2 regions of the Arthrobacter tumbae genome follow, and region 2 is predicted to be linked to the other one. Evidence: predicted binding sites of a transcription regulator. Region 2 holds the regulator's gene; the other holds the start of a gene.
The links. The regulator Rex, encoded in region 2, represses fermentation and respiration genes when NADH is low (regulators of the CRP and FNR family bind a similar motif). The targets are predictions, from matches to a motif close to CTTGTGAANNNNTTCACAAG.
Positions count from the first base shown of each region.

Region 1 (10,471 bases), 520 kb from region 2:
AATCGCCGGGTCCGCTCCGCGCATGGCTGGGGAATCCGCATCCGCGTGGCGCTCATAGTACGCCTGGTAGTCCGAACGGTATTCCTTATGGAGTTCCTTCAGCCGGGCGACAGAATCTTCGATGGAGGCGTCGGCGGGCAGGTCCAAGACCAGTGGCTTGACCTTGGTGCGCAGGAAGTGGTCCGGGCAGGAGGTGCCCAGAGCCGCCAGGCGCGGATGTTCAGCCGCGCTCAAAAAGTCCAGGACGACGTCGTCGTCGGTAAAGTGCCCCACCTGCGCCCGGTCGGTGGAGGCCAGGCCGCGGATCACCGGCGCGAGGGCAGCGGCCTTCGTGCGGCGCTCCTCAGGCGAGAGCGCGGCGTAGCCGTCGAGGGGTTCACCAAAGGGGTTGGAGGCACCGTTCTCGGCGAGGTAGCGCTCGGCGGTTTCGATCATCCACAGCGAGTTGTTCTCGGCCTCGTCGGAGGTTTCGCCCCACGCGGTGATGCCGTGTCCGCCGAGGATGGTGCCGACGGCCTGCGGGTTCTCGGCCTTGATCGAGGCGATGTCCAGGCCGAGCTGGAAGCCCGGGCGTCGCCAGGGCACCCACACCACCCTGTCGCCGAAGATCTTCTCGGTGAGGGCTTCGCCGTCGACCGCTGTGGCGATCGCGATGCCGGAATCCGGGTGGAGGTGGTCAACGTGTGCGGCGTCGACGAGGCCGTGCATGGCGGTGTCGATCGAGGGGGCGGCGCCGCCCTTGCCGTGGAGGGTGTAATCGAACGCGGCGACCATCTCGTCTTCGCGGTCAAGGCCGGGGTAGACGTTGGTGAGTGCGCGGAGCCGGTCGAGGCGAAGTACCGCCAGGCCCTGCTCCTTGAGGGTGCCCAGGTCACCGCCGGAGCCCTTCACCCAGAGCAGCTCAACGTTTTCACCCGTGACGGGGTCGGTGTCGCTGCCCTTCGCCGAGGTGTTGCCGCCGGCGTAGTTCGTGTTGCGCTTATCCGCGCCTAGCCGGTTGGACCGGTTGATGAGGTCCTGAACTGTTTGATTACTCATGCTTACGCGCCCCATCCTGCCTGCTGCCCGCCCTCGCGGTCCGCGTTGATTATTTCCTGGTAGCCGCTGGCTGCGTAGGCAGCCATCGGGTCCGCGGGGAGTCCGCGGGATTCACGCCACGCGGCGAGTGCCGGCCGGACGTCGGTGTAGAAGGCGTCCATGAAGAGTGCGTGCGCGCCGAGGACGTCGCCTGCTTCCTGCGCCTTGGTCAGCGCGGTGCGGTCAACGAGGAGCGCGCGGGCAGTCATTTCCTGGACGTTCAGCACGGAGCGGATCTGGCCGGGGATCTTCTCTTCGAGGTTGTGGCACTGGTCCAGCATGAGGGCCACGTTGCTGGCCGGATCGAGTGCGCCGCCGCGGGCCACCTCGTACATGATGCGGAACAGCTGGAACGGATCCGCTGCGCCGACAATGAGGTCATCATCGGCATAGAAGCGGGAATTGAAGTCGAACGATCCGAGCTTGCCGAGGCGGATCAGCTGCGCCACGATGAACTCGATATTGGTGCCGGGGGCATGGTGGCCGGTGTCGAGGCAGACCATGGCCTTCTCTCCCAGGGCCAGTGTGTGGGCGTAGGAGGTTCCCCAGTCGGGGACGTCCGTATGGTAGAAAGCCGGTTCGAAGAATTTGTACTCAAGGACCATGCGCTGGCCCTCGCCGAGGCGCTCGTAAACCTTTTGCAGGGAGTCATGCAGCCAGTCCTGGCGTGAGCGCATGTCGCCCTGGCCGGGGTAGTTAGTGCCGTCCGCCAGCCAGATCTTCAGGTCCTGGGAGCCGGTGACGTTCATGACGTCAATGCACTCGAACATGTGGTCCAGCGCCTTGTTGCGAACAGCGGCGTCGCTGTGGGTGAGGGAGCCGAACTTGTAAATGTCATCCTGGAACGTGTTGCTGTTGATAGTGCCCAGCGTGATGCCGAGGCCGCGCGCGTACTCGGACAGTTCGCCATAGTTCTCCACCTTGTCCCAAGGGATGTGCAGGGCAACGGAGGGCGCGAGGCCGGTCAGTTCATTGACCTTCGCGGCATCCGCGATCTTCTCCTGCACAGTGCGCGGGGTACCGGGAGTCTGGAACACCTTGAAACGGGTTCCGGAATTGCCGTAGGCCCAGGACGGCACCTCGATAGCGAGGTTCTCCAGGGTTGGCGTTATGCGGCTCAGGTCAACCATTACTTCTCTCCATCTACAGCTGCCGGCTCCAAAGCCCGCGCGCATCGTCGTTGTTTTGCACTGACTTTTCACTGGGCCTGAAAGGGGCGGCGGTGGCGGTCAGGAGGTGAATCGAATATTGAATCGATTCATTAGCACGTTTCAAAGGTATCCTTGGGGATAAGTGGTGTCAAGCATTCTTGTGAAGACTGCACATTTACGGACATCCCTTGCCTCCAGCTGCGTCACTTCCATGAAACGAGGGTCTGCCCGGATGGTCAGTATCAAGGACGTCGCCGACCAGGCGCAGGTTGCCGTCGGCACGGTATCCAACGTGCTCAACAACCCGGACCGCGTGGCTGAAAAGACCCGCGAACGGGTGCTCAGTGTCATTTCCGAGCTTGGTTTCGTGCGCAATGACGCCGCCCGCCAGCTCCGTGCCGGGCTCAGCCGCACCATCGGGCTCATCGTCCTCGACGTGAGCAACCCGTTCTTCTCCTCGCTGGCGCGCGCCGCCGAAGACCGCGCAGCGGAGTCGGACAGCACGGTGCTGCTCGGTGACAGCGGGCACGACGCCGGCCGGGAAAGCCGCTACCTCGATGTCTTCGAGCAGCAGCGCGTCAAAGGAGTCCTGATTTCCCCGGTGGGGAACGTCGATTCCCGGCTCGAGCAGCTGCGTGCACATGGCGTGCCGGTGGTCCTCGTAGACCGGGTGGATCCGCAGCGGCGTGTGAGTTCGGTGTCCGTGGACGATGTCGCCGGCGGCTATATGGCCGTGAAGCACATGCTGACGCGGGGACGGCGGCGCATCGCGTTCATCGGTGCGTCCACCGATATCCAGCAGGTCGCGGACCGTCTGACCGGAGCGCAGCAGGCTGTGGAGGAGTACCCGGATGCCGAGCTCGAGGTTGTGGAAGCTGCTGCGATGACCGTGCTGGCGGGCCGGGCCGCGGGTGAACTCCTTGCGGAGCGCGGCAGGGAAGGCCTGCCGGACGGCATCTTCTGCGCCAACGACCTCCTGGCTATCGGCGTCATGCAGGCTGTACTGCTCATTCGGGGGTTGCGGATTCCCGAGGACCTCGCGCTGATCGGCTATGACGACATCGACTTCGCCCAGTCAGCGGTTGTCCCCCTGTCCACAGTGCGGCGGCCAACGGAGCTGATGGGGCGCACCGCCGTCGAACTCCTGCTTGAGGCGATTGACCGAACCTCGCCCGAGAGCCGCCAGGTAATCTTCCAGCCCGAGCTGGTCAGCCGCGGGAGCACCCTCTAGCCCACCCCGTCCTCTGGGAACTTTTGCGCGGGTTCGGTGGGTTCAACGGCCTGGCAAGTCACCGTAGGTGCGCAAAAGTTCAGTGGGATCGGGCCACTTTCCGATTAGGTTGGGCCACTCGATAGGTCGCGGTGGTAGCATCGCCGTGAAACGATTCACTTCCGCTCGACGAGGAGAACCATGGAACGCGTCTGCTTCCAGCTGCAGGTGAAGCCCGATCGCATCGAGGAGTACAAGGAGCGCCATGCGGCTGTCTGGCCGGACATGCTCCGCGCCCTCAAGGACACCGGCTGGAACAACTACTCGCTTTTCCTTCGGCCCGACGGACTGCTGATCGGCTATGTGGAGTCGGAGGACTTCGCGGCCGCCCAGCGCGCCATGGCCGAGATTGACGTCAACGCCCGCTGGCAGGCCGAGATGGGCGAGTTCTTCGTGCAGCTCGACGGTCGACCGGACGAAGGGTTCGTCCAGATCGAAGAGGTCTTTCACCTCGAGGACCAACTCAAGGGCCACGTCGGCCATCAGCAGCCCGCAAAGTAGCCGGTAAATGGCAGGCTCGCCGGGAAGACCCCACGAACGTGCCACGCACCGGCGATCCTGGCTCGGAAGGAGCTTTCAATGACCCGCACTCTTCGCGCCGCCATCCTCGGCACCGGCGCCGTGGCGCATCTCCATGCCGAGGCGCTCGCCGCAATCGCCGGCGTCACCGCGGTTGCCTCGGCGGACCCCAGTGAGGAGCGGGTCCACGACTTCAACGCCCGCCACGGCATCGCAGTCGGGTACGGCACGCTGGAGGAGTTGCTGGCCAGGGAGGCTATCGACGTCGTGCATATCTGCACTCCGCCGGCCGGACATGCGGAACAGACAAAGGCAGCGTTCGACGTCGGTGCTCACGTGATTGCCGAAAAGCCTCCTGCGCTTTCCCTCGCCGAAGTGGACGCCATGCAGTCGGCGGCCGTTGTCGCCGACCGGCAGCTCGCCGTCGTCTTCCAGCAGCGCACCGGCACGGCGGCGACTCATGTCCGCAACCTGCTGCAATCGGGTGATCTCGGGAGGCCGCTGACCGCCGTCTGCCATACACACTGGTACCGCGGATCCGAGTACTACGACGTCCCGTGGCGCGGAACGTGGGAGTCGGAGGGCGGCGGCACCACGCTGAGCCACGGCATCCATCAGATCGACCTGCTGTCCTACCTGCTCGGCGAGTGGGGGTCGGCGTCCGGCCAACTGTTCCGGCTCGACCGGGAGGTCGAAACCGAGGACACCTCCTGCGGCGTCGTCGTCTTCGAGAGCGGCGCGGTCGCGTCGGTCATGACCACCGTGCTCGCGCCGCGCGAATCGAGCCTGATCCGCATCGATACCGAACACGCAACCATCGAGCTCGAGCACCTCTACGGCCACAACCACGCAAGCTGGAAACTGACTCCTGCCCGCCACATCAGCGCTGAGCGTGCGGCGTCGTGGGCGATGCCGTCGAACGAGGTGCCGAGCGGGCACGATGCGCTCCTGTCCGAGGTCTACGCATCTTTGCTGACAGGAGCCGACGTGCCGCCGGTCGCGGCCGATCCTGCACGTGCGATCGAAATCGTTGCCGCTCTCTACGCGTCCGCCGGGCGCGGTACGCCCGTGGCGCGAGCGGAAATCGCCGCTCCTGATTTCCGCGGCAGCATGCGCTCTCCCGTAACGGATCTGCGTCCCGGGCGGTGAGTGCGCCGCTGCTCGCTGACCCGCTCGGCGGGCCGACTGACCCCGCCGTCATTCGCAACGAACAGACCAAGCTGTGGTGGATGTTCTACACCCAGCGGCGCCCCGCCGATCAGGGCCCGGGCGTTGAGTGGGTGCACGGCAGTCGGATCGGTGTGGCAGTGTCCGACGACGGCGCACGCTGGCTTCACCGCGGTGTGGTCGACGGTCTCGATCCGGCAGGGGAGCACGGCCCGAACACTCACTGGGCACCGGAAGTGGTGTGGGACGGCACTCGATACTCCATGTACCTCACCTGGATCCGGGGTATGCCCTCGACATGGGCCGGGCATGAGCGTCGCATCGCGTATCTGGTCAGCGATGACCTTGAGTCCTGGGAGCACCGTGGATTCCTGGAACTGAGTTCGGACTACGTGATCGATGCCGCCGTGGCCCGAACCCCCGACGGGCTGCAGCGGCTCTGGTACAAGGACGAGGCGGACGGCTCCACCACCTGGGCTGCGGTGAGTGCCGACGGGCACAGCTGGACCGTCGAAGGGCAGGTCATCGGCGGTGCGCCCCATGAGGGGCCGAACGTCTTCGAGCTGGGCGGGTTCTTCTGGATGATCGTGGACGAGTGGCGCGGTCAGCGCGTCTACCGGTCCGCTGATGGCGTTTCCTGGTCGGCGCAGGGTTTGATCCTTGACGTGCCGGGTACGCATCCGGAGGACCGGCAGGTGGGCAGGCATGCCGACGTCGTCGTTTGCGGTGAGGAAGCCGTTGCCTTCTACTTCACGCACCCCGAATGGGGCGGAAGCAACGACGTCGAAGGGCAGGCGGGCGCGCTGCGTCGGTCGGAGGTGCACCGGGCGAGGCTGTGGGTAGAGACCGGCGTGCTGCGGTGTGACCGCGATGCACCGGTGGGCGTGCTGAGCTGACAGCTTGTGAAAGAAAATATGCGGAATAAGTAGCGTCAGGGGGTAGCTTTCCCGCGCTCCAGGCAGTTTACTGGGCAATAAGTTGTCCGAATCAACAATCTCGTTGGCCGCTCAAATGCGGGCTGGATTGTCTACTTCGGCAGCTGATCCTGGTGCCCACGCCCGATCTCGGTGACTTAGGGCACAGCCACAACAAAGGAGCGCAATGAAGCGATACACCAGTAAGGCAGCCCTTGGCGTGCTTGGAGCGGCACTCGTCGTTCCCGCCCTGGCGACGGCTCCAGCCCAGGCCGAGCCCACGTCGGTGCAGGCCGAGGTGACCGAGGATTACGACGTTCTCGTTGTCGGGAAGACCACCGGCTTCCGCCACAGCAGCATCGATGAGGCGACAACGGCGATCATGGCACTCGGTCAGGCGAACGGCTTCAGTGTCGACGTCTGGGATCCGCCAACGTCGCCGAGGAACCAGGGGCAGCCGGACCGCACACTGCCCAGCACACCGTTCACCAGCGCATCGGACCTCGCGAAGTACGAGACTGTCGTCTTCGTATCCACCGTTGACGGCACCAATAGCCTCAACCCTGCGACACCGACGCTGCTCGACGAGGGTGAACTGGAGGCGTTCCAGGGTTACATCCGTTCCGGCGGCGGCTTCGCCGGCGTCCATGCGGCGACGGATTCGATGCACACGGTTCCCTGGTACAGCGAACTGACCGGCGGCAGCGCCCGGTTTGTCAGCCATCCTGCCCAGCAGACCGCGGTCCAGGTAGTGGAGGACGGCACTCATCCTTCGACAGAGCACCTGTCAGGAACCTGGACGCGCTTTGACGAGTGGTACAACTTCACTCAGAGCCCCCGCGATGCCGTCCGCGTCCTCACAAACCTTGACGAAACCTCGTACAACCCCGGCGGTAACGCGATGGGTGCCGATCACCCGCTGTCCTGGTGCCACAACTTCGAGTCCGCCCGCTCCTGGTACACCGGTGGAGGTCACACGGAGGCGTCGTACGTAGATCCGGTCTTCCTTGAGCACCTGCTGGGCGGAATTGCGTGGTCGGCCGGTGCCGTGAGCGGCGGCGGTGATTGTGTCACCTGGAATGAGGTCGAATCGACGACGGCGGATCTGCTCGCTGAAGGTGCTATCTCATCGAAGGCTGCCACCCAGGTCGGCAAGCAGCTGGACAAGGCTCGGGTGCTCGCGGAGGCCGGTTCGCATGCCGATTCTGCAGACAAGCTCAACGCCGCCGCGGCCCAGGTTCAGGCGCACGTTAACCGGGGCTCAGGCGCGTACAGCCTGCTGCTCGGCAAGGTGCAGGATCTGCAGGTCTGGCAGGGCGGGCTGGAGTAAGCAGGGCGTCCGCCGCACTGGCTGCTGCATCAGGCGCCAGTGCGGCGGCATGGCCGACCTGTGATTTCACGCACGGGTGCACTGATTCCGCAGCAGAGCCGCCGCAATCGGCCTTGGCCGCGCGTGTTCCGTTCAACCCCTGAAGGTCATCGATCCGCTTGAAGAGTTCGCCACGCCCCTCCCGCACAACGCGGGTCCTTGCCGTAGCTGCCGCATTCCTGATAGCCGTGGCGGTTGCGTTCACCATTGGGCTTACCGTTGGGGGTGACGGCCCTCCCGAGGCCGGTTCTTCCGAGGCGGGCTCGATTGATGCCGGTCCGCCCGAGGCCGGTCCGCCAGAGGCCGGTTCGATTGAGGCGGTTGCTGCGGAACTGGCGAAGGGCCAGGCTCAGGACAGGGCCGAACTGAACTCGAACCTGGCGGCGGCCGCCGAATTGGCTCACGGTCGTGTGGGGCAGGCCCTGCAGGAGTTGTCCTCTGCTGTATCGGAAAACGTTGTATCGGCCGGCGCAGGTGAGGCCGAAGCGTGGAAGCGCGAGCTGGCGGTTGCGATCTCCGCGCTGGAGAGCGTCGAGGATGGCACCAGCGAGCAAACGGTTGTTCGGGAGGCCTTCATCGGTGCGGCTCACTTGCTTCAGTCGGCGGCTGACGACCACGAGTACCTCGTGAATGGGCCGGCAGGCGAGCGTGAAGCCCGAGCCGCAACCGTCATCGAGCGACGCGACGCGGCGGTTCGTCTGTGGCAGTCCGGGGCAGCGCAACTGGACACCCTCACCGTTGGGTCGGGTGAGGGGCATGTACACCTCTTCCTCACGCCGGACGGAAATCCCGATGCTGTCCCGCTGGAATTCCAGGAGCCCGGAACCGGGGAGTGACGGCTGCTTCGTGCGGTGACTCGGCTTTGGCCCGAGCTTTTCCGGCGAACCTGTAGCCGCGCCGAGCAACCCGGACGCGGCGTCGAGCAACCCGGACACCGCGCCGAGCAACCCGGACACTGCGTCCGGCTGTGGTCCGAGCTTTCCGGCAAACCTGCAGCTGCGCCGAGCAACCCGGACGTTGCGTCGAGCAACCCGGACACCGCGCCGAGCAACCCGGACGCGGCGTCGAGCAACCCGGACACGATAGGGACCAAGCCGGAGAACGGTGAGGGAAATGCTGCTCACCTTGGTCTAGTTTGCTCCCCGAGCGCCGATTCCCGCGCCAAGGTTTCCCGCCCGCTGAAGGTTCGCGCCGACCGCCCGCCCAAAGTCCGCGCCGGAAGAGCGCCCCGCGGAGTCCGCAGCCACAATCACATCAACCTTGGGAAAACCTTGACCCGCCCACTGCACTTCGCCTAGCGTAGAGAAAGCGCTTTCCGTTGAAAGGATTCAAAGATGAACCCGCGCCTTCGCGTCATCCCCGTACCCGCAACGCTCGCACTCAGTGCAGCCCTGATCGCCGGAGGTGGTGGCGTTCCGGCCGCTGCAGCTCCGGCCCCCGATGCCCAGGTAGGCATCCAGCTCGAACACCTCGACCGCGGCCTCGTTGCGGCCGCAACCTCCGAGGGAACCTTCCTCAGCTGGCGCCTCCTCGCCACGGAAGTTACCGGCTCGAACGAGACCGGTCAGACGGGCGCCGACTTCGCCGTCTACCGCAACGGCGAGAAGATCGCTACTGTCACCGACAGCACCAACTACCTCGACCCCGACGCGACGGAAGGTGCCACCTACTCGGTTGCCGCCGTCGTCGACGGTGTGGAACTGCAGCGCAGCGCAGAAGTGAATCCCTGGTCTCAGGGGTACACCGATATTCCGCTGCAGAAACCGGCCGACGGCGTGACCCCCGCCGGTGAGAGCTACGCCTACCGGGCCAATGACATGAGCATTGGTGATGTCGACGGCGATGGTTCCCTGGAATACATCGTCAAGTGGGACCCAACCAACCAGAAGGACGTTTCCCAGGTTGGCTACACCGGTAACACCTACATCGACACGTACACGATGGACGGCACGCTGCTGAATCGCATCGACCTCGGCGTCAACATCCGCTCCGGCGCTCACTACACACAGTTCATGGTCTACGATTTCGACGGCGACGGCCGCTCCGAGATGATGATGAAGACGGCGCCAGGCACCAAGATCTTCACTTACGACGACGCCGGTAACGTCACTGACGAGCGCTACATCACCATGCCGACCGACGACATCGCCGCTGGTTACAGCAACGAGGATGACTACAGGAAGAGCGCGGCTGACTATTACGAGCACGTCGTGGACATGTTCGCAGGCTGGCAGGAACACCCCGAGGTGGTTGCCGGAAATTGGCCCGCTACGCTCGAGGGAGCCTTCGGCATCGAGCCGCGCTATGAGTACCCGCTCTCGGACGCCGATGCTCGTTCCATGGCTGATTACTTCATGGACGTCTACGCGCCAAGTCGCAGCGAACGCAATAAGCTTCGTGAGTTCGAAGGCTTCATTCTGGACGGGCCTGAGTACCTCACGGTATTCGACGGTGCCACCGGCGAAGAGCTCCAGACCGTAGATTATGAGCCCGCACGGGGCGATGACGGCCTGATGTGGGGCGATTACGCCATGAGCCGCATCGAGCCGGGTAACCGTGTAGACCGATTCCTGGCGGGCGTCGCCTACCTTGATGGCCAGCGTCCGTCGGCGGTCTTTGCCCGTGGCTACTACTCGCGATCCACGATTGCCGCCTACAACTGGGACGGCAAGAACCTGTCGCAGTCATGGTTCGTCGACAGCGGTTACATCGAGATGCCGAATCCCTTCAATGCCGTCGCCCATGATTTGAATGGCACCGACCCTGAATTCGGCTCGCTTACAACCCAGGGCTTCCACTCACTCAGCGCGGCCGACGTGGATGGTGACGGGAAGCAGGAGATCGTCTATGGTGCAGCCACCATCGACGATGATGGATCGCTCCTCTACAGTTCCTTCGACACCCTTCCGGAGGGCAGCAAGGCGCCAGGTACTGAGGCGAAGCTGGGCCACGGCGACGCGATGCACGTTACCGACATCGATCCGAACCGCAGCGGGCTGGAAAT
Region 1 covers NZ_JAFBCC010000001.1:1,334,448-1,344,918, reverse strand. The annotation lists gene JOD47_RS06375 (bifunctional aldolase/short-chain dehydrogenase) at 1-1,038, opposite strand, end outside; gene rhaI (L-rhamnose isomerase) at 1,041-2,207, opposite strand; gene JOD47_RS06365 (LacI family DNA-binding transcriptional regulator) at 2,461-3,459, shown strand; gene JOD47_RS06360 (L-rhamnose mutarotase) at 3,640-3,999, shown strand; gene JOD47_RS06355 (Gfo/Idh/MocA family protein) at 4,078-5,166, shown strand; gene JOD47_RS06350 (glycoside hydrolase family protein) at 5,163-6,080, shown strand; gene JOD47_RS06345 (ThuA domain-containing protein) at 6,286-7,428, shown strand; gene JOD47_RS06340 (hypothetical protein) at 7,587-8,303, shown strand; gene JOD47_RS06335 (rhamnogalacturonan lyase) at 8,802-10,471, shown strand, end outside.
Region 1: rhaI (L-rhamnose isomerase) is a predicted target of Rex. The motif match lies at 2,323-2,342, and genes of this name have one in related genera.

Region 2 (10,471 bases):
GCTCGATCCATGATCCCGACGCCGGCCTCGAGTACGCGCGGCTGCTGGCGGATGCCGCGCAGATGCACGCCGAGGACCTGCTGGTGGTCATGCGCGCCTACTTCGAAAAACCCCGCACCACGGTGGGTTGGAAGGGGCTGATTAATGACCCGCACCTGGACGGGAGCCACGACATTGCCGCCGGCCTGCGAACGGCCCGTAAGTTCCTCCAGGACGTTGCCGCCCTGGGGCTTCCGCTCGGCACCGAATTCCTTGAGCCGATCAGCCCCCAGTACATTGCGGACCTGATCAGCTGGGGTGCAATCGGCGCCCGCACCACTGAGAGTCAGATCCACCGCCAGTTGTCCTCCGGCCTCTCCATGCCTGTGGGTTTCAAAAACGGAACGGACGGCGGCATCAGTGTGGCGCTCGACGCCTGCGCTGCGGCCGGCGCACCACAGGCGTTCCTGGGCGTCGATGAGGAGGGACGGGCGGCCCTCGTCTCGACCACTGGAAACCCGGACACCCATTTGATCCTTCGCGGCGGATCGGACGGCCCGAATTACAGCGCTGCCCACATCGCGAATGCGTCTGCCAGGCTTGCTGCGGCAGGTCAGAACGGGCGGCTGATTGTCGACGCGAGCCATGCGAACAGCGGCAAGGATCACCGGCGGCAGGCCGACGTCGCGCGGGAACTCGCGGACGCAGTGTCCGACTCGAATCTGATCGCCGGCGTGATGCTGGAAAGTTTCCTGATGGAAGGTGCGCAGAAGCTCGATGTGACAGCTCGGGGTGAGCTTACCTACGGCCAAAGCGTGACCGACGCATGCATGGGCTGGGGTGCTACCGCATCGGTACTGGGCGATCTTGCGAGGGGATCGCGCCGTCGTCGTCATGGTGGCGCTTCGTGACCTTGGCGTGCTTTCACTTTGGCCACATGAACCACTAGAGTATTTCTCCAGACGGATAATCCTCAGGTCTCAAGGCGACACGCCGTCCGGCGTTCCATCAAGTGCGGTGGGCGCCCATCTCAGGGTTAGCTCCAGAGAGAAGGACAGTGGTGAGATGGTGAGCGGCAGCAACTTCTCCGACGTGCGCTTCCTGACGGTTGCGGAAGTTGCCGAAGTGATGCGGGTATCAAAGATGACCGTGTACCGGCTGGTCCACTCCGGGGATATGCCGGCCGTCCAGTTCGGGCGTTCCTACCGCGTGCCTGAATCCGCCGTGCAGCAGTATCTGCGTTCCGCATCTGTGGAGGGTGAGTCGGGTACGGGCTGAAGGCGCGGTTGGCGCCGGTCGGAAAGGCCGGTTTGAGCGGGTACTCTGTTAAGAAGCGTTTTGCGTAGACGGTCGCATGTGCGGCCGCATGATGTACGTCACCGCGATGTGCGTCTTTTGTCAGATTCGAGCGTCCCTTCCGCAATTGATGCGGTAGTGGTTGTCCGGAACCGGAATGAATAGTTTGTGAGGACTCTATGGGTTCAGTAATCAAGAAGCGCCGCAAGCGGATGGCGAAGAAGAAGCACCGCAAACTGCTTCGCAAGACCCGCCACCAGCGCCGCAACAAGAAGTAGCATCGCATCCGGTCCGCCACTGAGGCGGACCGGTTTTGCATTTAAGCGCTAGCCCCTCATTCGTGAGAAGCCGCGCCACAGGCCGTAAATGGCACCCGCGCCCGTTGCTGCCTTAAGCCCCAGGGTTGCCGCACGGCGGCCGCTCCGGAAATCGTAAATCGGCCAGTTGGAGTCCCGGGCGTGCTTGCGAAGGCGGTGGTCCGGATTGATGGCGACAGGGTGGCCAACAATGCTGAGCAGCGGAACATCGTTGTAGGAATCGCTGTACGCCCAGCACCTGGACAGGTCCAAACCCTCTTGTCCGGCAAGTTCGTGGACAGCCGTGGCCTTTGCAGGGCCGTGGAGGAACTCGCCCACCAGCTTGCCGGTGTAGAAGCCGTCAGACACCTCTCCCACAGTGCCGAGCGCACCTGTGAGCCCCAGCCGGTTGGCGATCACACTGGCCACTTCGACAGGGGTACCCGTAACCAGCCAGACGCGGCGCCCGTTTCGGAGATGCTGTTCCGCGAGGGCACGAGCTCCCGGCCAGATCTTCGACGCGATCATCTCGTCGTAGACCTCTTCGCCAAGGGCCAGCACATCTTCGTGCGCAATGCCGATGGCGAAGGCAAGGGCGGCGTCCCGGACGGCATGAATGTCCGTCATGTTCTCGCCACGCATCACGAAGCGCAGCTGTTTCCAGGCCAGCCCGGCAGCGAAACGGAGTGTGAAAGCCCGCCGCTGGTACATCTTGCGCGCCACATGGAAGAGACTGGCGCCCCGCATCATGGTGTTGTCGACGTCGAAAAAGGCTGCCTCTCCTGCCGGGCCGCCCAGCGGAGAAGCTTCGGCAGGCACAGTCTCCGTGGAGGACCCGGGCTCGACTGCGGGTCGGAGGCTGGCTGCGGACATAGCACGAGTCTAATCACTGGTTGGCCTTCGGAGTGTTTGAGGACGCTGACTGTCGCGCGTCGATCTCTCACACCCCCTGTGGCGTCTTGAACCGGGGCAAATGGGTGCCCAGGGCCTGGCATTCGGTGCGGGACCGCCGGCCGGTAAGCTAATAGACCATGACTCAGCAGACCCAGCCGCCTGCCGCGAACTGGAACTCCGGCCTCGTGCTGGTGACCAGACCGGACTGCCATCTGTGCCAAGCTGCCCGGGAGACGTTAGGCCGGGTGGCATCTGAATTGGGCGTCGTTTGGCGGGAAGAGTCGATAGCCGACCACGCCGAGTTGCTTGAACGGTTTTGGGAAGAGGTGCCCGTCCTGCTCCTCGACGGCGTCCAGCGGGACTTCTGGACTATCGACGAAGTGCGCCTGCGCAGGCTCCTCACCTAGCAGCCGGCTGTGCCCAGCATTCAGGGTGTGCTCACCGTCCACCGTTGCATCCGGACTTTGAGGGCTTCGCGCCGGGACCTAAAGTGGGAATATCCCGCCGTCATCCTCCGGCGGGCGGGCGGAGCAGTCCCGGCCGCCGGCGAACAATGACGGAGAGATGAACCAGTGACCATGTCGGAGCTTCCCGGATTACGGTCCGCCGCGGGCGATCAGCAGGGCAGGCAGATTCCGCCTGCATCGCTCGCCCGTCTGACCATTTATCTGCGCGCCCTGAATTCCCTCTTGGCGGAGGGGATTGAACGAGTGTCTTCGGAGGAACTTGCTGACGCGGCGGGCGTGAACTCACCGATGCTTCGCAAGGACCTCTCTTACCTTGGTTCCTACGGAACGCGGGGCGTCGGCTATGACGTCCAGTACCTGAACAGCCAGATCTCCACCGCTCTTGGGCTGACCCAGGACTGGCGGGTGGCCATCGTGGGCGCCGGCAATTTGGGTCGGGCGCTCGCCGGATACTCAGGGTTCCAGTCGCGGGGCTTCGAGGTGGTCGCGCTGTTTGACGCCGATCAGATGATCGTCGGCACCGAAGTCGGCTGGCTGCGTGTCAGTCCGGTGCAGGATCTGGCAACCGTTCTCCACAGAACGCGTGCCAACATGGCTGTTCTTGCTGTGCCTGCGGGCGTCGCCCAACAGCTGTGCGACGAACTGGTTGAAGCCGGTATTACGAGCATCCTGAGTTTCGCGCCCGTAGTGCTGCAGGTTCCTGGCCAGGTGCAGCTGCGCAAGGTGGACATGGCTACGGAACTGCAGATCCTCGCCTACCACGCGCAGCGGGCGCAGGAACCGGATCTTGATGCCGGTTCCAGCGCCCGCGCGGCCCAGTAGGCGAAGCAAGCCCAGCCACTGCCTGTGGCCGGCCCAATAAGCGTCAGCGCACTAGTGCGTGATTTGCTGCCGCTTGAAGTAGGCGTTAGACGGCTTGAGCCAGCACAGCACTACTCCGGCGACTCCAAGCAGTACCACGAGGACGTTCAGCGCGATCGAGAATCCGCTTGGCTGCAAGCTTTGTCCACCCAGCTGCTCCTGGACTTCTGAGTTGCCCTGCAGTGCGGCGAGCGTCACCCAGCTCATGATCATGAGCAGAACGGAAATTCCTGCAAGAACGGTGGCGGTGATGCGCGCCCAGTTGTGTCCCTTGCGGATGAAGACGGCCAGCAGTACATAGACGCCGGTGGTGAGGATGCCGACGACTATTCCTATGCCGACGCCGATTGCAGCCGCTCCCGCCGGCCCGCCGGTGGTGCCTGATCCCATGAGGGTGGTGATGAAGTTCAGCACCCCGGCGGCGATGATCAGCCAGAAAGCCAGATTGACTTCCCTGGGAAGCGGTGGCCGCGCCTCCTCCGGCATGCGGGCTGCACTGGGGTAGGCATACCCTGCGGGCTGGGCCGATTGATAGGAATACGGAGATGCAGGCTTCTGCGGTTCGGGGGACAAACCCGATCCTGAGTTCTGGGTGGGTCCGGGCTCAGCGGGATTCAGTGGGTCAGTTCCGGAGAGCTGATGCGGATCGCGTTCTGACGGGTCGTGTGATGGCGTACTCATGCGCTCAGCGTACCGCCGTGATGCTTCCACCCCCGGGGTTTAAGGACAGAAAAAACGAGGGGGCGTACCGGAAAGCCCGGCACGCCCCCTCCAAGGGAATCGCTGAAACGAGTCTCTAGTTTGCTGAGGGTGCCACGAAAGCAGCGTCGAGGTTGATGGTCACCTTGTCGCCGACCAGAACACCGCCGGTCTCAAGAGCTGCATTCCAAGTCAGGCCGAACTCCTTGCGGGAGATAACCGTCTGGCCGGAGAATCCGGCGCGGGTGGCTCCGAAGGGGTCAACAGCAACGCCGTTGAACTCGGTGTCGATGGCAACTTCCTTGGTGATCCCACGGATGGTGAGGTCGCCGATGAGCTTGTAGGTCTCGCCCGCGCCTTCGACGCGCCTGGACACGAAGGTCATCTCGGGGAACTGCTCAGCGTCGAAGAAGTCGCCGCCACGCACATGGGCATCGCGGTTCTCATCGTTCGAGTTGAAGGATTCGGTCTTGATGGTCGCGGTGATCTTGGAATCCTCGAGTGAGGATCCAACCTGCAGGGTGGCGTCGACGGTGTCGAAGTTTCCGCGTACCTTGCTGATTCCGGCGTGGCGAACGCTGAAACCGACTTCGCTGTGCGAGGCGTCGAAGTTCCAGGTGCCCTGAGTGAGTCCGGTGGGAATAGCCATGATGTTTCTCCTGATCTGCCGTGCTTTGGATTGGTGTGCGGCCGAGGTGGCCGAACGGGCGTGTACCTCTATAAACATGCATTTGCATCTTTTATTCCAGAGATTGCTTCAATGTTCAAATATTTTCTCCACCGTCCGCTTCCGGCGGGGCTCTTGAGACCGATTTAGCCCTCTGACGTGAGGGATGCGAAACTTGATGACATGCCCTCAGCCACCGTTCACCTCGTGCGCCACGGCGAAGTCCACAACCCGGACGGGATCCTCTACGGACGCCTGCCCGAGTTCCACCTGTCAGAGCTCGGTCGGGAGATGGCCGAGCGGGTTGCAGGCTACTTCGCAGAGCGCAGGAACGACGGCGCCGACATCGTGCATCTGGTCGCCTCACCTCTCACCCGCGCACAGGAAACCGCTGAGCCGACAGCTCGCGAGCTGGGCCTGACTGTTGTGACCGATGAGCGCATCATCGAAGCGGAGAACCGGTTCGAAGGCATGGCGCAGGTCGCCCAGCAGATCAGGCACCCGAGGCACTGGAAGTCCCTGCGGAACCCGTTCACACCATCCTGGGGTGAACCGTACAGTGCCCAGGTTGAACGCGTGATGTCCGCGGTCCATGACGCACGCACTGCGGCGCTGGAAGCTACAGGCGGCACGGACGCCGAAGCGATCATGGTCAGCCACCAGTTGCCCATCTGGGTTGCCCGGCTCGCCGCGGAGAACAGGCGCCTGTGGCATGATCCGCGCCAGCGTAAATGCACGCTGAGCTCCGTGACCTCCCTCTACTTCGACGGCGACCAGCTCACCGGCGTGCGGTATGAGGAGCCCTGTGCAGATCTTCTGCCCCGCGCGAAGAACATCCCGGGAGCGTAATACAATTACTACACGTTGTAGAACTCGTGGAAGCCGTTGTGACTCAAACTAAAGCTGCCCCGCGCCGCCGTCCCGGCCGCACGCTGATGCGCCTTGCCGCGTCGGCAATTGCCGCCGTCGTCGTGCTGTCGGGCTGTGCTGCACAAGACCCGCTGGCCCAACAGGCGGCGGAAGGCAGCAACAAGAATTACATTGCCGGCGACGGCTCCGTCACGGAGTACGCCGTCGCAGAGCGCGGTGAGCCGGTTGCAATCGAGGGCACGCTCTACAACGGTGAGACGGTTTCCTCCTCCGCATGGCCGGGCGGCGTGACGGTCCTGAATTTCTGGTATGCAGCCTGCGCGCCCTGCCGGGAAGAGGCTCCGGACCTCGTTGCCCTGCATGAGGAGTACCAGTCGGAGGACGTGCAGTTCTACGGCGTCAATATCCGGGACGGCCAGAAGAATGCCGAGGCTTTCGAGCGCAACTTCGGCATTCCCTACCCCAGCTTCAACGACTCCGACGGCGGCGTCCTCCTGGCGATGACCAGTTACGTACCGCCGCAGGCTGTGCCGACCACTCTCGTGCTCGACAAAGAGGGTCGCGTGTCGGCCCGCATTCTGGGCCTGGTCGACAAGGGAACCCTCAGCGCGCTCATTGACTCCGCGCTGGCCGAGTAGTGGCTGTGACCGCCTCTCTCCCACTCGGTGCCGCCATGGCCCTGGCACCAGCCGGGAATGCCTTCGCCGACACCGTGCTGAACGGTTCGATGCTCCTTGCGTTGCCCGTGGCGCTCCTCGCAGGCCTCGTCTCCTTTGTGTCGCCGTGCGTGTTGCCGCTGGTGCCCGGATATCTGGGCTACGTCAGCGGCCTCACCGGGGTGGACCTGGAGCAGCAGAGGCGCGGACGGATGGTGGTCGGTATCGGGCTGTTCGTCGTCGGGTTCTCCGCCGTGTTCATGGCGTACGGTGCGCTCTTCGGACAGCTCGGAGCGTGGATGGCAGGCTCCCAGGAGTGGCTGATCCGGATCTTCGGGCTCGTGGTGATTGTGCTCGGCATCGTCTTCATGGGCGGATTCTCCTGGTTCCAGCAGGACCGGAAGCTCCATGCCCGCGTACCGAGCGGCCTCTGGGGAGCGCCGCTGCTGGGTCTCACGTTCGGTCTGGGCTGGGCCCCCTGCATCGGACCGACCCTGTCCGCGGTGCAGCTGCTTGCTTTCTCCAACGACGGCGCCAGCGCTGCCAAAGGTGCACTCCTCACCTTTGTGTACTGCCTCGGCCTCGGACTGCCGTTCCTGCTGATCGCCCTCGGACTGCGGCGTGGAATGGGAGCCATGAAGTTCTTCCGGCGCCACCGGCTGCTGCTGCAGCGAACTGGTGGCGGAATGCTGATACTGGTCGGCGTGCTCATGGCCTCCGGTGTCTGGAACGTGTGGATCAACGACCTTCAGCAGTGGCTCGGCGGCGTCACCCTTCCGATCTGAACGACTGATGGCTAAATCAAAGGAAGATTCAATGGCAACGAAGGACCGAGAAGACGGCGTCGCGCTGCCCGCTCTTGGGTTCCTCGGCACCGTGCGCTGGATGTGGACCCAGCTGACCAGCATGCGTACGGCCCTCTTCCTGCTGCTCCTGCTCGCGGTCGCCGCTGTACCCGGTTCGCTCTTCCCGCAGCGCCCGGCAAATCCGGCCGTCGTGACCCAGTACATTCAGAACAACCCGGAGACCGGGCCGATCCTGGACTGGTTCCAGCTGTTCGATGTCTACTCGTCCGTTTGGTTCTCAGCGATCTACCTGCTCCTGTTCATCTCGCTGATCGGATGCGTGATCCCGCGGGCAATGGTCCACGGCCGTGCCTGGCGGTCGAAGCCGCCCCGGACCCCCAGCAGGCTCTCGCGGATGCCGGCTCACGGGACGTTCGTCCTGCCGGTCGCGCAAGAGTCCCAGCCCAGCGGGCAGGAAGGCGGGCGGCCCACCTCGGCCGGTGCCGCCGTCGTCGACGCTTCAGTCGTGCTGAAGAAGCGCGGCTACCGCGTGGACGTGCGCGACGAGAACAGCGCCCGGCCCTCCGTCGGTGCGGAGCGGGGCTTCCTGAAGGAATTCGGGAACCTGGTGTTCCACGTGTCGCTGATCGGCGTGCTCGTTTCCGTTGCCGTGGGCGGGCTGTTCGGGTACCGGGGGCAGAAGATCCTGATCGAGGGTGAGACCTTCGTGAACACGTTGGTGGGCTACGATTCCTTCACACCGGGCACCAACTTCTCCGAGAACAATCTGGATCCGTACTCGATCACGCTCGAGAACTTCGACGTGCAGTTCGACCGGCAGCTCACGCACTACGGTCAGCCAATCGACTTCACCGCCACCATGACCACCAGAACCGCTCCCGGGGTTGAACCGGAAGAGCGGATCCTGAAGGTCAACGAGCCGCTGACTATCGGCGGCACCAGCGTGTACCTGGTCGGAAATGGCTACGCTCCCGTCATCACGGTGCGCGACGGCGAGGGGAACATCGCGCACCAGGGCCCCGTTGTGTCGATTCCGCAGGACGGACTGTTCACGTCCCTCATTGTGCTGAAGGTTCCGGACGCACAACCGGACCAGCTCGGTTTTGTCGGGTTCTTCCTGCCCACGGCGGCAGTAGACGAGAACGGTGTGTCCTTCTCCCGTGACCCGGACCCGTTCCTGCCGCAGCTGAACCTCAACTCCTACTACGGCGACCTCGGGCTGGATGAGGGCGACCCGCAGAATGTCTATGTTCTGGACACTGACCCACTGACCGAGTTGAACAGTCGGAACAGCGAAGCCGGCGGCATTGTGCTCGACGCCGGCGAAACCTTCGAGCTACCCGAGGGCAAGGGTTCCATCACCTTCGACGGGCTGCGCCGTTATGCGGCCCTGGACATCACGCATGACCCGGCCGAGCTCGGCGCCCTGGTGTTTTCCTCCCTCGCCCTGGCAGGACTGAGCGCGTCCCTGTTCATCGGGCGCCGCCGGGTCTGGATAGCGACGGGCACGCGCACGGACGGCAGCATCACGGTGGAGTACGGTCTGCTGGCCCGCGGTGAAGATCACCGTCTGGCCGGCGAGGGGGCAGCGATCGAGAAACTGCTCCGGGAACGCTGGCTGGCAGGCAGCACCGAAGACGACGAGAATGAGACAGCGCACGTGGGGGCGCCAACGCACGGAACCGGTAAGGACAACTGATGCAGAACATAAACCAGACCCTGGGACAGTACAGCGAGCTGTTCATGCTGCTCGCTGCCCTGGCATACACAGTCGGGTTCCTCGCTTTCACCTGGGACCTCGTCAAGAGCAGCCGTCGCATTCGCGAGATCGAAGCCGGCCTCGCCGAATCCGCGAATGACCGGGAGTTGGTGCTCGCCGGCGCTGTGGCCGGGGGCAAGCGCGGAAAGGCAGCCGCTGACGGTGCTCCAGCGGGTTCAACCGCCGACGACGCCATGGACTATCAGGGCGAGCGACGCTCTGCCGCGCGCATCGCCGTTGCCCTTACCATCGTGGCTTCAGCGATCCATGCAGTGGCTGTTGTCACCCGAGGTGTTGCCGCCGGGCGCGTGCCGTGGGGCAACATGTACGAGTTCTGCACCACCGGCGGTCTGGTGGTCGCCGTCGTCTTCCTGTTGGTGCTCACACGTAAGGACCTGCGCTTCCTCGGAACCTTCGTGATTGGTCTCGTGGTGGTCATGCTGTGCGCAGCCACGATCGGATTCCCGACGCCGGTGGCCAACCTGGTGCCCGCGCTGCAGAGCTACTGGCTCATCATCCACGTGTCCGTGGCAGTCGCAGCGTCAGCCCTCTTCACCCTGACCTTCGCGATGTCGGTGCTGCAGCTGATCCAGGCGAGCCGGGTGGCACGGCTCGCCGCCGGCGATGATGACCGGCTGCCGTTCATGCGGCTGGTTCCCTCGGCGCTGAGCCTGGAGAACCTCTCCTACCGGATCAACGCAATCGCTTTCGTGCTCTGGACCTTCACCCTCATGGCCGGTGCCATCTGGGCGGAGAAGGCCTGGGGCCGGTATTGGGGCTGGGACACCAAGGAAGTGTGGACCTTCGTGATCTGGGTGGTCTACGCCGGCTACCTCCACGCCCGCGCAACCCGCGGATGGACCGGGACGAGGGCCGCGTGGCTCTCGATCGTGGGCTATCTGTGCATCGTCTTCAACTTCACGATCGTGAACATCTACTTCTCGGGACTGCACAGCTACGCCGGCGTCTAATCGCGAAGTTAAGCGGTCAGCTCCGGATGATGCGCTGCTGCCTCGCCGTTGAGATGGCGGCGGTGCGGTTGTCCACACCGAGCTTGTCGTAGATGTGGACCAAATGCGTCTTCACGGTTGCCTCACTGATGAACAGCTCCTTCGCGATACCCCGGTTCGGCATGCCGGTTGCAAGGAGTTCCAGCAGTTGAATCTCACGTTTGCTCAGAGACGTCGTCGGGCTCGAGATCCGGCCCATCAAACGCGCGGC
Region 2 covers NZ_JAFBCC010000001.1:810,398-820,868, reverse strand. The annotation lists gene JOD47_RS03950 (3-deoxy-7-phosphoheptulonate synthase) at 1-890, shown strand, start outside; gene JOD47_RS03945 (helix-turn-helix domain-containing protein) at 1,045-1,257, shown strand; gene JOD47_RS03940 (30S ribosomal protein bS22) at 1,455-1,553, shown strand; gene JOD47_RS03935 (HAD family hydrolase) at 1,602-2,444, opposite strand; gene JOD47_RS03930 (glutaredoxin family protein) at 2,603-2,872, shown strand; gene JOD47_RS03925 (redox-sensing transcriptional repressor Rex) at 3,044-3,754, shown strand; gene JOD47_RS03920 (hypothetical protein) at 3,806-4,474, opposite strand; gene JOD47_RS03915 (YceI family protein) at 4,590-5,141, opposite strand; gene JOD47_RS03910 (histidine phosphatase family protein) at 5,343-6,008, shown strand; gene JOD47_RS03905 (TlpA family protein disulfide reductase) at 6,095-6,667, shown strand; gene JOD47_RS03900 (cytochrome c biogenesis CcdA family protein) at 6,703-7,470, shown strand; gene resB (cytochrome c biogenesis protein ResB) at 7,502-9,190, shown strand; gene ccsB (c-type cytochrome biogenesis protein CcsB) at 9,190-10,221, shown strand; gene JOD47_RS03885 (response regulator) at 10,238-10,471, opposite strand, start outside.